DNA from 3 places in the Allobosea sp. P5_A5 genome. Region 1 is predicted to be linked to each of the others. Evidence: riboswitches for the same ligand, from Rfam matches in the RefSeq annotation. Region 1 holds a riboswitch; each other region holds the start of a gene.
What was found. Region 1 has a riboswitch for cobalamin ahead of AC1DR6_RS13055 (ABC transporter substrate-binding protein). Riboswitches for the same ligand answer to the same signal wherever they lie in the genome.

Region 1 (4,808 bases):
GTCGCGACACCCGACAAGATGACGCGGTCGCTGGCGCCGCCGGCCCCAGAGGCGAGAAACGCGACGACGGCCAGCGCGGCGCAGGAGCCGACGAAGGCACCGGCGGACAGGCTCAGCGTGAGGCCGCCGACGCTGATGCCCAGGATCAGCACCGCCACGGCGCCGGTGGAGGCGCCGGCGGAAATGCCGAGGATATAGGGCTCGGCCAAGGGGTTGCGGAGCAGCGCCTGCAAGATCGCGCCCGAAATTGCGAGCGAGCCGCCGCACAGCGCCGCCATCAGCGCACGGCTCAGGCGATAATCGAAGATGACGCCCTGCTGGATCGCGCTGACCGGCAGGCCGAGATCGAACAGCCCGTTGCCGAGAGCCTTCAGCGCGGTGTCGAGCGGAATGCGCATCTCGCCGATCGTCACGGCCAGCGCGACCGCGAGCGCAAGCGCGATCAGCGCGAGGAGACCGGCGCCGATGCGCACCGGCCAGTTGGGTCCATGGGCAGCGTGGCTCAAGGCATGCTGCTCAGTTGACCGGGCGGAAGCCGGCGATGGCCTTGGCCAGCGTCTCGATTCCGTCGACCGTGTCGATGCCGGCCCGCGTCGCGCCGACATCCATCACCACGACACGCCCGTTCTTCACGGCATCGAGCTTGCTGGCGACCGGATCGGTCTTCAGGAACTCCAGCTTCCTCTCGATGTCGTCGGCGGGGAAGCGGCGGCGGTCCATCCGGACTGCGACGATGACGGAGGGGTTGGCGGCGGCGATGCTCTCCCAGCCCACCAGGGGCCATTCCTCGTTGGTCGTGATGACGTTGCGGGCGCCGAGCTTGGACAGGATATAGGCCGGCACGCCGTTCTTACCGGCCATGAAGGCGTCGCCCTTGAGATCCTTGCTGGAGAACCAGACCGCGATGGAGACATCCTGGGCCTTGAGGTCGGCAACGGCCGCGACCGCTTTTTCCTCGCGCGCCTTCAGCTCCGCAACCAGCGTGTCAGCCCGGTCGGAGACATCGAAGATCTGCCCGAACTCCCGGATGTTCTGATAGACGAGATCCATCGTGAACATTCTGGTGCGGACGCCATCGCCGGCGCCCGAATTGTCCTTGCCGACGCAGTCGGTGGGCGAGACATAAGTCGGCACCTTGACCTTGGCGAACTGGTCGCGCTTGCCGACGATGCCATTGGGGCCGATGTGCCATTCGAACATCGCGGTGACCATGTCGGGGTCCTGCGCCAGCACCGCCTCGAAGCTCGGGTCGTTGTCGGCGAGGCGCTTCACCTTGGCGTTAACCGCCTCATAGGGCTTGGCAACAGGCGAGAACCAGACGGCCGTTCCCACGACACGGTCGCCAAGGCCCAGCGCGTAGAGGATTTCCGTCTGCGTCTGACCGATCGAGACCACGCGCTTGGGCGGCGCCGCGAAGGTGACGTTCTCGCGGCAGTTCTCCAGCGTCAGGGGGTAACGGGTCGGCTCCGCCGATGCGACACCGCTGAATGCCAGACCGAAAAGCGCGGCAAGCGCCGGCAGCAGATGGCTTGGCTTGGGATGGGCAAACATGGCAAGGCCTCGATATGTAATATTGTTACATATCCGATAGGCCGCGAGATAGGGTTGCGTCAAGCCGCGGCCGACGCTGCTGCGCCCGCCGGAAACCGCATTGAACTTGGACATGGATATCATCGCTCCCCGAGATGGGGGCGAGAGCGCGTAGGCGTGAGGGAGCCGAGGCCGCCAAGGCACCGGTCACGACACAGCCATCGGAGCACCCCGCCCGAAAGACGTCTTCAGCGACCGGGGCAGGTCTCCTGGCTCGCGGGTCTATGCCTGTTTCGCCCGGCCTTCCCGGCACCTCACGGCACCAGTGGACGATGGACGAAGGGCTCGCCGCTTACAGTTGCGGGGGCAGCTTCGGCTTCGGCAGACACCTCACAGTGCCCGGCCTCACCGAATTCCCTCTTAGCTTCGGGCAGAACCCGAAGAACCTCGATCGAGGCCTCACCATAGAGGGCGGCAAGAAGTCGTCAATGCCCCATCGGGGCCGGCACCGTGATCGGACGCGCCAGCCGTGCCTGTGCGGTCAGGCGAATGCCGGCATTGGGGGCGCCATAGCCCGTATAACCGCTGCGTTGGACGATCTCGAAGAACAGGCCGCCATCGAGTGTCTGCGTATAGGCCTGATGGAAGCTGCCGCCGGCATCGCTGTCATAGAGAATGTTCAGCGCCTTCAAGGCGTCGATCTCTTCCGGCGGCAGGTCGGAGCGGGACTCGAGGTCGTCGTAGTAATTCTCCGGAATCGGCAACATCGAGACGCCGTTCGCCGCAAGCTGCCGGACGGTCGCGACGATGTCGTTCGTCGTCAGCGCGATGTGCTGGACACCGGAGCCGAAGAAGTCGGTGACGAAACGAGCCGAGAGCGTGCGGTGGCTTTGCGAGCCGTTGAGGATGAGCCGCAGGCCATGGCCGTTGCGGCCGTCGAGCCCGCTCTCGATGACCTGGCTCTGGACCACGCCGCCGGGGTCGAGCACGGCCTGGCTGGGCGCCTTCTTCGTGTCGAAGAGCGAGGAATAGAACAGCAGCCAGGTCAGCATCTCCTCGTACTGCATGGTCTGCGAGACATGGTCGACGCCGAGCAGGCCGGCATCGGCGCCCGTCTCGTGGGTCGGCTCGAAATCGACCTGCGCCCAGCGGCCGAGCGCCGAGCCCCCGTCGATAAAATAGATCAGGCTGCCGCCGAGCCCACGCACGGCGGGGATGTCGAGCTCGCCCGGCCCGACCGCGCCGGCATGGGGCACGTCGAGCAGCGCCTTGGCGCGCGCGGTCGCGGCCTGCGCGTCCGGCACCCGCAGCGCCAGCGCGCAGACCGACGAGCCATGGGTGATCTGATAGCTGTGGGCGAAGCCGTCATCCTCGCTGTTCAGGACGATGCGGATATCGCCCTGACGCCAAAGCCCGACCTCCTTCGAGCGGTGCTTGCCGATGCGGGTGAATCCGAGCGCCCGCAGCATGCCCTCGAAGCTGGCCCTCTCGACCTCGGCCACGGCGAATTCGAGGAATTCGACAGCCTCGACCGGCCCCGGCGGCGGCATCGGCACGGCGCCGGGAACGGGTTTGCCGACCTGACGGCCGGTCTCGTCGAGCAGCCAGATCAGCGAGCGGTGCCCATCCAGCGCGACCGATCGCGCCGAACCAGCACGGAAGCGGTCGTTGAAGATCTCCAAGGAGAGCACGCCATCATAGCCGGTATCGGCGAGCGCGCGCATGAAGGCGGATAGATCGAGGTCGCCCTGGCCCGGCAGGCAGCGCCAATGCCGGCTCCACGACAGATAGTCCATCTGCAGCAGCGGCGCGTCGGCCATCTGCACCATCGCGATCTTGTCGCGGGGGATCGTCCCGATGGCGGAAACGTCGAGCTTGCGCGAGAGGATGTGGAAGGAATCGAGCACGATCCCGACCTCCGGCCGGTTGGCGCGGCGCACGATCTCCCAGGCGTCGCGGTAGTCGAAGATCTGGCGGCCCCAGGCCAGCGCCTCGTAGCCGATCTTGAAGCCGCGCTTGCCGGCGCGTTCGCCCAGTTCGGCGAAGTCGGCGGCGAGTCGGTCGATGCCGGACAGCGCTTCAGGCGAGGTGTTGGAACAGACGAAGAGCAGGTCGGTGCCGAGTTCCTGCAGCAGGTCGAATTTGCGCTCGGCCCGGTCGAAGACACGCTGGCGGCGGCCTTCCGGCATGCCCTCGAAATCGCGGAAGGGCTGGCAGGTGACGATCGTCAGCCCAAGATCGGCACAGATCCGCCTGATCTCGGCGGGCGAGCCCGGAAAGGCGATCAGATCGTTTTCGAAGATCTCGACGGCGGTGAACCCGGCCGCGGCGATCGCCTCCAGCTTTTCCTGCAAGGTGCCGGATACACAGACGGTCGCGATGGAGGGGATCATGGTCGTGCCTTTCAGCGTAGAGGGTCGGATCGAAGATCGTATTCGATCCGACCCTCTAACTTATTGGTTTCACATCGGCTTTTTCGAAAACCGCGTGCCACTTTTCGGGCCGATGCTATAGCTTCGCCACGCTCCGCAGGTCTTCGGCCGTGGTCGATGGCAGGCCGAAGAATTCGAGATAGGCGGGTATCTGTTCGAAAAGCATATCGGTCCCGACCTGGGTTTCACAGCCGCGCGCACGCGCCGCCGCGAGAAAGGCCGTGACCTCCTGCTTCATCACCACCTCGCCGACGAAGGCGGCGGAATCAAGCCGCTCGATGTCGAGCGGCAGCGGGTCCCCCGGCTTCATGCCGAGCGGCGTCGCGTTGACGACGATGTCGAAGCCGGCCGGGTCGTTCGAGCCCGTCTGGACCCGCAGTTGCGGATAATGCTCGCGCAAGCGAGCCGCCAGAGCTTCGGCGGAGGGACCATGGGTGTCGAAGACGGCGAGCGTCGCCACGCCGGCACGTGCCAGAGAGGCGGCGATCGCCGAACCGACACCACCAGCGCCGACGACGAGCGCCTTTTGGCCAGCGACTTCGCGACCCTTGCGCAGCACGCCGCGCACGAAACCCTCGCCGTCGAACATGTCGCCGACGAGCCGGCCCTCTCCGTCGAGCCGCACGGCGTTGCAGGCGCCTGCTATGGAGGCGGTAGGGGAGAGCACCTCGACCAGCCCGACCGTCGTGACCTTGTGCGGCATCGTTACCAGCGCGCCCAGCGCATTGGAAAGCCGAAACAGCAGCCTGAGGAAATCCGGGTAATCCTCGACCTTGCACCCCATCGGCACGACAACGGCATCGATGCCGTCCCGCTCGAAATAGGGATTGTAGATCATCGGCGCCT
Region 2 (4,808 bases), on a different contig from region 1:
GGTGGAGGCGTCTGGCTTGCTGTCTGACCAGTCGAGCATCGTCATGGTTCCTTGGGTTCCGACGGTCACTGGCACGCTTCGCAGGTCGGATCGTCAATCGAGCAGGCGTTGGGGACGGCCATGCCGTTCTCAAGCGGGATGTCGACGAGGATCGGCGCGGCTGCCTTGGCTGCGATCGGCGTGGCCGACACCGCATTGAGCTTGCCGTCGGTGCCCTTCAGCGTCGATTTCTCGACATGGGTCGCCGACAGCGCGCGCAGGTAATAGGTCGTCTTCAGGCCGAGCCGCCAGGCGAGCCGATAGGCCTCGTCGAGCTTCCGGCCGGAAGGCTGGGCCATGTAGAGGTTGAGCGACTGCCCCTGGTCGATCCATTTCTGGCGGCGCGCGGCGGCGCGGATCAGCCAGCTCGTCTCGATCTCGAAGGAGGTCGCGTAGAGCGCCTTGAGATCGTCGGGCACGCGGTCGATGCCGCTGACCTTGCCGTCATAGTATTTCAGGTCCGAGACCATGACCTCGTCCCAGAGGCCATGCGCCTTGAGGTCGTGCACCAGCCCGGCATTCACCACGGTGAAGTCGCCTGACATGTTCGCCTTGACGTAGAGCTGGCTGTAGGATGGCTCGATCGACTGCGAGACGCCGACGATGTTGGAGATCGTCGCGGTCGGCGCGATCGCCATCGTGTTGGAGTTACGCATGCCGGTGGTCTTGACCCGCTCGCGCAGCGTTTCCCAATCCAGCGTCGAGGAGCGATCGAGCTCAACTTCGCCGTCGCGGGCCTCGGACAGGATTTCCAGCGAGTCGATCGGCAGGATGCCCTTCGACCAGAGCGAGCCTTCGAAGCTCGGATAGCGGCCGCGCTCGGCGGCCAGATCGACCGAAGCCGAGATCGCAAACCAGCTCACCGCCTCCATCGACGTGTCGGCAAAGGCGACCGCGCCTTCCGAGGCCGCAGCCAGGCGCAGCGTCTGGAGCGCATCCTGGAAGCCCATGATGCCGAGACCGACCGGGCGATGGCGCAGGTTCGAGCGGCGCGCCTCCGGGATGGTGTAGAAATTGATGTCGATGACGTTGTCGAGCATGCGCATCGCGGTGCCGACCGTCCGCGCCAGGCGGGCCTGATCGAGACCTTGTGCCGTGACATGGGCGGCGAGGTTGACCGAGCCGAGATTGCAGACTGCGACCTCAGCGTCCGAGGTATTCAGCGTGATCTCGGTGCACAGGTTCGAGGAGTGCACCACGCCGGCATGCTGCTGCGGCGAGCGCAGATTGCAGGCGTCCTTGAAGGTGATCCAGGGATGGCCGGTCTCGAAGAGCATTGTCAGCATCTTGCGCCAGAGTTCGAGCGCGTTGAGACGCTTGAACACCTTGATCTGGCCGCGCTCCGCTTTGGCCTCGTAGGCCTCGTAAGCCGCCTTGAAGAGTTTGCCGTAGAGGTCATGCAAATCGGGCACTTCGTCGGGCGAAAACAGGGTCCACTGCCCGCCCGCCATGACACGCTGCATGAACAGGTCGGGAATCCAGTTCGCCGTGTTCATGTCATGGGTGCGGCGGCGCTCGTCGCCGGTGTTCTTGCGAAGGTCGAGGAACTCCTCGATGTCGACATGCCAGGTTTCGAGATAGGCGCAGACCGCGCCCTTGCGCTTGCCACCCTGGTTGACGGCGATGGCGGTGTCGTTGGCGACCTTCAGGAAGGGCACGATGCCCTGGCTTTCGCCATTGGTGCCCTTGATATGGGCGCCCAGGCCCCGAACCGGCGTCCAGTCGTTGCCGAGCCCGCCGGAGTATTTGGCGAGCAGGGCATTGTCCTTGACCGCCTTGAAGATGCCGTCGAGATCGTCTGCAACCGTGGTCAGGAAGCAGGATGAGAGCTGCGGCCGCAGCGTGCCGGCATTGAACAGGGTCGGCGTCGAGGCCATGAAGTCGAACGACGACAGCAGGTCGTAGAACTCGATGGCGCGCGCCTCGCGGTCGATCTCGCGGATGGCGAGGCCCATGGCGACGCGCATGAAGAAGGCCTGCGGCAGCTCGAAGCGGTTGCCCCGCACGTGCAGGAAATAGCGGTCATAGAGCGTCTGGAAGCCGAGATAGTCGAACTGGAGATCGCGCTCGGGCTTCAGCGCCGCGGCCATGCGGTCGAGATCGAAGCGGCCGAGTTCGGGGTCGAGCAATTCGTTGGCGATGCCGGTCTTCACATAGGCGTGGAGATATTCGCCATAGCGCCCGGCCATCTCGGCTTGAGTTGCCTGCTCGGTGCGGCCATGGACGAAGCTCAGCGCTTCGCGACGCAGCTTGTCGAGCAGGAGGCGGGCCGACACCTTGGAATAGTTCGGCTCGGTCTCGACTAGCGTGCGCGCCGCCAGGATCGGCGCCTGTGCCAGTTCGTCGAGCGAGATGCCGTCATAGAGATTGCGCCGCGCTTCCGTCAGTACGGCTTCCGCCGAGACGCCATCGAGATCGGCGCAGGCCTCGCGGATCACGGTTGCGAGACGGACTGCGTCGAGCGGCACGAGAGCGCCATCGGCGGCCTTCATCCGCAGGGCCGGCGCGGCGACCACGACGGGCTTGGTCTCGGCTTTGGCGCGGGCGCGCTCCTGCGCACGCTCCTCGCGATAGAGCACATAGGCGCGGGCGACCTTGTGGTGCTCGGAGCGCATCAGCGCGAGCTCGACCTGGTCCTGCACGTCCTCGATATGGAAAGTCCGGCCGGCATCAGCGCGGCGGGTCAGGCCGGCGACGATCTGCGTGGTCAAATCGGCGACGATGTCGTGGATGCGGCGCGAGGCGGCGGCGCTGGAGCCCTCGACCGCCAGGAACGCCTTGGTCAGCGCGACGCTGATCTTCGAGGCGTCAAAGGGCGTGACGCCGCCATTGCGGCGGATGATCTGAAAGCCCGGCTCGCTCGCTGCGCGCTGCTCGCTGCCCGGCGAGGCATCAACATAAGGCGTCGCAGGGCGCATGGTATCGGTCGCGAGGGACATCGGCTTTTAAACCCCATCTGTTGGGGGCAAGAGCCGAGGCGGACTCGCGGCACAGTCGATCGCGGCGAAAATCGCCAGCGGACGCTGCAAAGCGATCCACCGGGACACCCCGCCCGAGGAACTTCATGTCGTCGCGGCAGGTCTCCTGGCTCGCGGGTCGTCGCTCTTGTCCGTCTTCCCAGCGCCTTGCGCACCAGTGACATAGGCTGGACTTAAGAACTCGCCGCTGACAGTTGCGGGGGCAGCGCCGGTTTCGCACCGGCTTCCCTCTTAGCTCTCGATCTTGCGATTCGAGAGACCGTGACAACCAGATCTAGTGGCGCGTCCGGCGCGGATGTCAATTCATAGTGAAGCAAAGGCGCAGCGTCTGTGGATATCTCGGAAGGGAGCCGACATTCGCTGCGATGATCAAGGCCGTCTAGCAACTTGGCTACCGCCGCTCGACTCCTACCTGACGCAGCGCTATTCCGGCTCATCTCGGCTGGATCGACACCCATGAACATTCTTCTCGCATTCGCGCCGTTCTTGGCTTTCGCGCTGGTCGATCGGGCGCTCGGCTCCCTCGACGGTTTGCTCGCCGGCGCGGTGGTTTCGATCGCGATGATGGTCCGCGATACAATGCTTCATGGCAAGTCGCCCAAAGTCCTGGAGATTGGAACCGTACTGCTGTTCGCCGGCTTGGCGGCCTGGTTCTTGGCGTTCCAGCCGGCCTGGTCGATCATCGACGTTCGGCTGCGGGTCGACCTGGGCCTGCTGCTAATCGTGATCCTTTCAATGCTGATCGGGAAGCCGTTCACCCTCCAGTACGCCCGCGAGAACGTGGAGCCCGAGCTCTGGTCGAGCCCGACGTTCCTTAAGACCAGCTATGTCATCTCGGCTGCTTGGGTGGCCGCCTTCGCCGTGCTGGTCGCAGTCGACCTGCTGTGGATCTACCGGCCTGACGTGCCGCCCCGCCTCGGCGTATGGGCTACCATCGCGGCGCTGTTCGGGGCCGTGAAGTTCACCGGTTGGTATCCGCGCTCGCTACAGTCCCAGGCATCGCGCAGGCCCGCCGATCAGGCGTAGGCGACCCAGCCGCGGAAGGTGAAGCCGACGTAGAACAGTCTGACGTCTCGGAACCCGGCATCCAGTAACAGCCGCTCATCCTCAGCGGGCGAGAGAATCGCCAGCTTCTCGACGATGCCGGCCCGCGCGGCGTGCGCCTGCGACGGCTCGATCCCTGACGAGATAGCGAAGGCGGCGAACCGCGACATCCACATGTCCATCTCGTCGGCGGGGATGCTGTAGTGGGCGACGACCAGCGGGGCGCCCGGCTTCAGGCGACGCCGGATCTCCCGCAGCGTCCGCAGGCGCTCCTCGCCCTCGATGAAATGCAATGTCAAAATGCAGGCGCCTGCGTCAAACGGGCCTTCGGGCGCGATCTCGATGAATCCATGGTGCAGGGTGGCGCGGGTCTCGAGGTCGCCCAGGGTCATCCGCGCCAAATCTAGCATGGCCGCGGAGGGATCGACTCCGACGAAGGCCCATCCAGGCTGCGCCTCGGCGAACACTTTAAGCTCAAGCCCGCCGCCGGCGCCTAGAACGAGGACCTGCCCGTCGTCCGGGGTTCGCTCCGCGAGGAGCAGCATCGCCATGCGCTGCATGTCGGCGTACCCAGGCACCAAGCGTGGCGGGTTCTCGGCGTAGCGGGTGACAGCGTTGGGCTCGGAGAAGGCGTCCATGGCCAAGCTTATCACAAACTAGCCTGCATTGGAGAGAGCAGTAGCCGACGGAGCACCTGAGAGCAGACATTCGCAGGGTCAGCTATGGGCCAACTCCAGCCCTTCTTCG
Region 3 (4,808 bases), on a different contig from region 1:
CTCGGACGGCGTCGTTGCGCCGGCGTTCTGGCTCGGCCTCGGCGGGCTGCCGGGCATTGCCGCCTACAAGGCGATCAACACGGCCGATTCGATGATCGGGCATCGCACCCCGCGCCATCTCGCCTTTGGCTGGGCGGCGGCGCGGCTCGACGATCTCGTCAATCTGCCGGCCTCGCGGCTCACCGCGCTGCTATTGGTCGGCGCCGCCGCGCTCGACCGGCACGGGGATGCGCGCGGCGCGTGGCGTGCAATCCGGCGGGACGCGCATCAGCACAAATCGCCCAATGCCGGCTGGCCGGAAGCCGCGATGGCGGGTGCGCTCGGCCTGAGGCTCGCTGGCCCGCGGGTCTATGGCGAGATGCTGGTCGAGGATCACTGGATGGGCGATGGCCAGGCCGAGGCGGGCGCTGCCGATATCAAGCGAGCGCTGGGGCTTTATCGCAAGGCCTGCGGGCTGCTGTGGGGTTTGGCGGGGCTGTTGGCCATCATCGCCCTCGCTTAGGCATCATCGGTCGTCATTGCGAGCGCAGCGAAGCAATCCAGGGGGACGGGCGCGACGGCTTCACCCGGTCCTTCTGGATTGCTTCGTCGCTTCGCTCCTCGCAATGACGGCAAAGCGTTCTCAGAACTCGATACCCTCCTGCGCCTTCACGCCGGCGGCGAAATGGTGCTTCACCAGCGTCATCTCGGTGACGAGATCGGCGGCGGCGATCAGTTCCGGCTTGGCGTTGCGGCCGGTGACGACGACGTGCAGGTCGGCGCGCCGGGCAGCGAGTGTTTCGACCACCTCGGCCAGCGGCAGATAATCATAACGCAGGGCGATGTTGAGCTCGTCGAGAACGAGGAGCCGGATCCCCGGATCGGCCATGAGCTCGCGAGCCTTGGCAAAGGCGCGGGTGGCGGCGGCGATATCGCGGGCCTTGTCCTGTGTTTCCCAGGTGAAGCCCTCGCCCATGCTGTGCCATTCGACCTGGCCGGGAAAAGCGTCCAGCGCCTTGCGCTCGCCGGTGTCCCAGGCGCCCTTGATGAACTGCACCACGCCGACCCGCCAGCCATGGCCGAGCGCGCGCAGCATCAGTCCGAAAGCGGCGGTGGATTTACCCTTGCCCGGGCCGGTATTAACGATCAGCAGGCCTTTTTCGACCGTTTTCGCCGCGACTTCGGCATCCTGAACCGCCTTGCGCTTTTCCATCTTTGCCTTGTGGCGCGCGGCGTCGTCGATCTCCGTCATCGTTTCACTCGTCTCATTTCGCTCATTTCATTTAACCTGCATCGGCAATCCGGCGACCATGAAGACCACGCGCCCGGCGCGCGCCGCAAGCGCCTGATGCAGCCGGCCGGCCTCGTCGCGGAAGCGCCGCGCCAGCGCATTGTCCGGCACGATACCCAAGCCGACCTCGTTGGAAACCATCACGATGGGTGCGGTCGCCCTCTCGCAAGCCGCGATCAGGGCCGCGCGGGCGTCGGCCGTGTCGCGCTCGGCGAGGATGAGGTTGGTCAGCCACAGCGTCAGGCAATCGACCAGGATCGGGCGATCGGAACGAGCCTCGATCGCCTCGGCGAGCTCGATCGGCGCATCCACCGTCTGCCAGCCAGCAGGACGACGTGCGCGATGCTCGGCGATGCGCTGCCGCATCTCGTCGTCATAGGCCTGGGCGGTGGCGATGTAGGTCCAAGGCGCGGGCAGTGCCTCGACCAGCGCCTCGGCATGACGGCTCTTGCCGGAGCGGGCGCCGCCGAGGACGAGGGTGAGGTGGGGGATGTCCATGACAATGCTCCGCCTGTCCCAGCCGTCATGCTCGGGATAGACCCGAGCATCTGTTGCCGAACAGAGCTCCGCTACCTCTTCCTGCCGGAGATTCTCGGGTCAAGCCCGAGAATGACGCCATTGCATTGCGCGGCGGCACCGCCGCAGCTATTGATCGTCATCGACGGTGCCTCCGCGAGGAGGTGAAAAGGGAACGCGGTACGAAACCGCGGCTGCCCCCGCAACTGTAAGCGGCGTGTCCGACGCCATCCGCCACTGGATTTCGATCCGGGAAGGCGGCGCCGGACGTCTTGAAGCCGTGAGCCAGGAGACCTGCCGTCGACCCGCAACGATCCAACAAGCTGCCGGCGGGGCGGCTACGGAGACGACAGATGATTTGCTTCCAGCCCTGCCCGGGCGCGAAGGCCCGCATCCGCGCGGCCTTTCCCTCCCGCCATATCGCCCTCGCGCGATCCAGTTGACATGGCGGTCCAAGACCGGCCTCTGGACGAGCGCGAGGGCTCCGCTCTCGGCCTCGCCAGCTGCACCATCCATGTCTGCACGGCCTGCCGCCGCGCCCGCGCCGACCTGCCTGACGGGTACGATCGCCCCGGCATCGCGCTGGCCGAAGCTCTGGCGGCGCAGATCGAAGGTCTCGGCGGTGCAATCTCCGTTGAGCCCGTCGAATGCCTCTCCGTCTGCAAGCGGCCTTGCACCGTCGCCCTCACCGGCGCGGGCAAATGGACCTATGTCTATGGCGATCTCGACCCTCACAGCGCAGTCGAGACGCTGATCGCCTTCGCCAGCCAATACGGCGCGACGCCGGACGGGATTGTGCCCTGGCGCGAGCGCCCCGAGACGATCCGCAAGAGCGTCGTGGCGCGCATCCCTCCCCTTTCGATTACGAGACAGCCCTCATGACCGCCTCTCTCGCCAAGACCCCCTGTACCATCGTCACCGGCTTCCTCGGTGCCGGGAAGACGACGCTGGTGCGCCATCTCCTTGAAAACGCCCAAGGCAAGCGCCTCGCCGTGCTGGTCAACGAGTTCGGCGATCTCGGCTTCGACGGCGAGTTCCTGAAGGGCTGCGGCATCGCCGGCTGCTCGGAAGACGATGTCGTCGAGCTGCCCAATGGCTGCATCTGCTGCACCGTCGCCGATGATTTCGTGCCGGCGCTGGAAAGGCTGCTGAACCGGGCGAATCCGCCCGACCATATCCTGATCGAGACCTCGGGCCTCGCGCTGCCCAAGCCGCTTGTGCAGGCTTTCAACTGGCCGGCGATCCGCGCCCGTGTCACCGTTGACGGCGTCATCGCCGTGGTCGATGGCCCGGCCGTGGCAGAAGGCCAGTTCGCCGACGATCCGGAGGCGCTCGCGGCGCAGAAGGCGGCCGATCCTAACGTCGATCATGACAACCCGCTGGAAGAGGTGTTCGAGGACCAGATCCTCTGCGCCGACCTGATCCTACTCAACAAGAGCGACCTGATCGACGAGGCCGGGCGGGCGCGGGTCAAGGCCGAGATCGCCGCGCATCTGCCCAAGGCGATCAAGATCGTCGAGACCGCTCATGGCAAGGTCGAGCCGGCGCTGATCGTCGGCTTGGGCGCCGCCGCCGAAAGCGATCTCGCCGCCCGCCCCTCTCATCATGGCGAGGGCGAAGGCGAGCACGACCATGATGATTTCGACTCGGTTGCGCTGCCGCTGCCGGCAGGGCTCTCGCCGGAAGAGCTTTCGGCGCGGTTCACCAAGGCGGCCGAGGCGGACGGCGTGCTGCGGCTGAAAGGCTTTGCCGCCGTGCCGGGCAAGCCGATGCGGCTTGTCGTGCAGGGCGTCGGCCGCCGTGTCGGCCATCACTACGACCGGGCTTGGGGGGCGTCCGAGTCACAGGAGGGTCGCCTGACCGTGATCGGCCTGAAGGGTTTCGACGTGAAGGCCGTGCAAGCGGCGCTAGCGGGGGGCTGACGCAGCACCGATGCACCTTCTCCCGACCAGCGAGATCAGGCTCGACGACGGCGAGGACGCCGTCGATCTCGCCTTGCCGCCGGGAGACGTGCTGGTGCTGTCCTTCGCTGACAGTGATCTCTCGGCCCTGGCGACTGCCCTCAGCTCTGCGGATCCTCCGCCGTCATGGTCGGGCTTGTCCCGGCCATCCACGGCTTTGCTGGTCGAAGGTCGCGTTCAAGACGTGGATGCTCGCCACAAGAGCGAGCATGACGGCGAAAGTCTCAGCGTCCGTCTTGCCTCGCTGCGGCAGCTGCGGCATCCGCTTTCGGTCGATCTGCTGATCGAAAAGACGGTGTCGCGCTGCCGCTTCGTGGTGGTGCGGTGCCTCGGTGGCCTCGACTACTGGCGCTATGGCATCGAGCAGCTCGCCAATATCTGCCGGCGCGAAGGCATCGCGCTCGCCGTTCTGCCGGGCGACGATCGCGACGACGAGAGGCTCGCCGAATACGGCACCGTGCCGGCCGCTTGCGCGCAGGCGATCCTGCGCTACTTCAAGGCCGGCGGCACGGAGAATATGCGCCGGATGCTGACTATCGCGGCGAGGTTTCTCGACGCGGGGCGAGCCCCTTATCCTGCCGGCCAGCCGCCTTCGAAGGGCGGGGCCGTTTTTACCGATCTCGCGCCGGTCCCGCTCCCGTCGATCTTCGCTCTGGGAGGCGAGGCGCGGCCGCTGCCTTGGCCAGACGCACTCGCGGCCTTGCCGCCCGACGCGCCGCTCGTGCCCGTCCTGCTGTATCGCTCCGGCATCACGGCCGGCGACACCGCCATGGCCGAAGCTATCTCGGCCGCGCTGGCCGCGCGCGGTCTCGCGCCGCTGCCGCTCGCGTTGACAAGCCTGAAGGACCCCACCGTCACCTCGGAACTTTCGGCCCTGATCGCGCTGCGCAAACCCGCGCTAATCGTCACGACCACCGCCTTTTCCGCCAGAGACGATGCCGGCTTCGTGCTCGACGGCGCCGATTGCCCGATACTCCAAGCCGTGCCTGTCGGCAGTCCGCGTGAGGCGTGGGCCGCTTCGCCACGCGGGCTTTCGGCGGCCGATCTCGCCATGCAGGTGG

Region 2: another riboswitch for cobalamin. It lies ahead of AC1DR6_RS01460 (ribonucleoside-diphosphate reductase subunit alpha); the one in region 1 lies ahead of AC1DR6_RS13055 (ABC transporter substrate-binding protein).
Region 3: another riboswitch for cobalamin. It lies ahead of AC1DR6_RS13730 (DUF1636 family protein); the one in region 1 lies ahead of AC1DR6_RS13055 (ABC transporter substrate-binding protein).

What each region holds. Positions count from the first base shown of each region.
Region 1 covers NZ_JBFUKY010000005.1:316,876-321,683, forward strand. The annotation lists gene AC1DR6_RS13050 (FecCD family ABC transporter permease) at 1-506, opposite strand, end outside; gene AC1DR6_RS13055 (ABC transporter substrate-binding protein) at 517-1,551, opposite strand; cobalamin riboswitch at 1,773-1,995, opposite strand; gene AC1DR6_RS13060 (bifunctional sugar phosphate isomerase/epimerase/4-hydroxyphenylpyruvate dioxygenase family protein) at 2,016-3,923, opposite strand; gene AC1DR6_RS13065 (shikimate dehydrogenase family protein) at 4,039-4,808, opposite strand, start outside.
Region 2 covers NZ_JBFUKY010000001.1:295,722-300,529, forward strand. The annotation lists gene AC1DR6_RS01455 (ribonucleotide-diphosphate reductase subunit beta) at 1-39, opposite strand, end outside; gene AC1DR6_RS01460 (ribonucleoside-diphosphate reductase subunit alpha) at 66-2,978, opposite strand; cobalamin riboswitch at 3,097-3,296, opposite strand; gene AC1DR6_RS01465 (hypothetical protein) at 3,474-4,043, shown strand; gene AC1DR6_RS01470 (class I SAM-dependent methyltransferase) at 4,034-4,699, opposite strand.
Region 3 covers NZ_JBFUKY010000006.1:100,128-104,935, reverse strand. The annotation lists gene cbiB (adenosylcobinamide-phosphate synthase CbiB) at 1-502, shown strand, start outside; gene cobO (cob(I)yrinic acid a,c-diamide adenosyltransferase) at 623-1,231, opposite strand; gene cobU (bifunctional adenosylcobinamide kinase/adenosylcobinamide-phosphate guanylyltransferase) at 1,259-1,768, opposite strand; cobalamin riboswitch at 1,916-2,102, shown strand; gene AC1DR6_RS13730 (DUF1636 family protein) at 2,231-2,668, shown strand; gene cobW (cobalamin biosynthesis protein CobW) at 2,665-3,708, shown strand; gene cobN (cobaltochelatase subunit CobN) at 3,719-4,808, shown strand, end outside.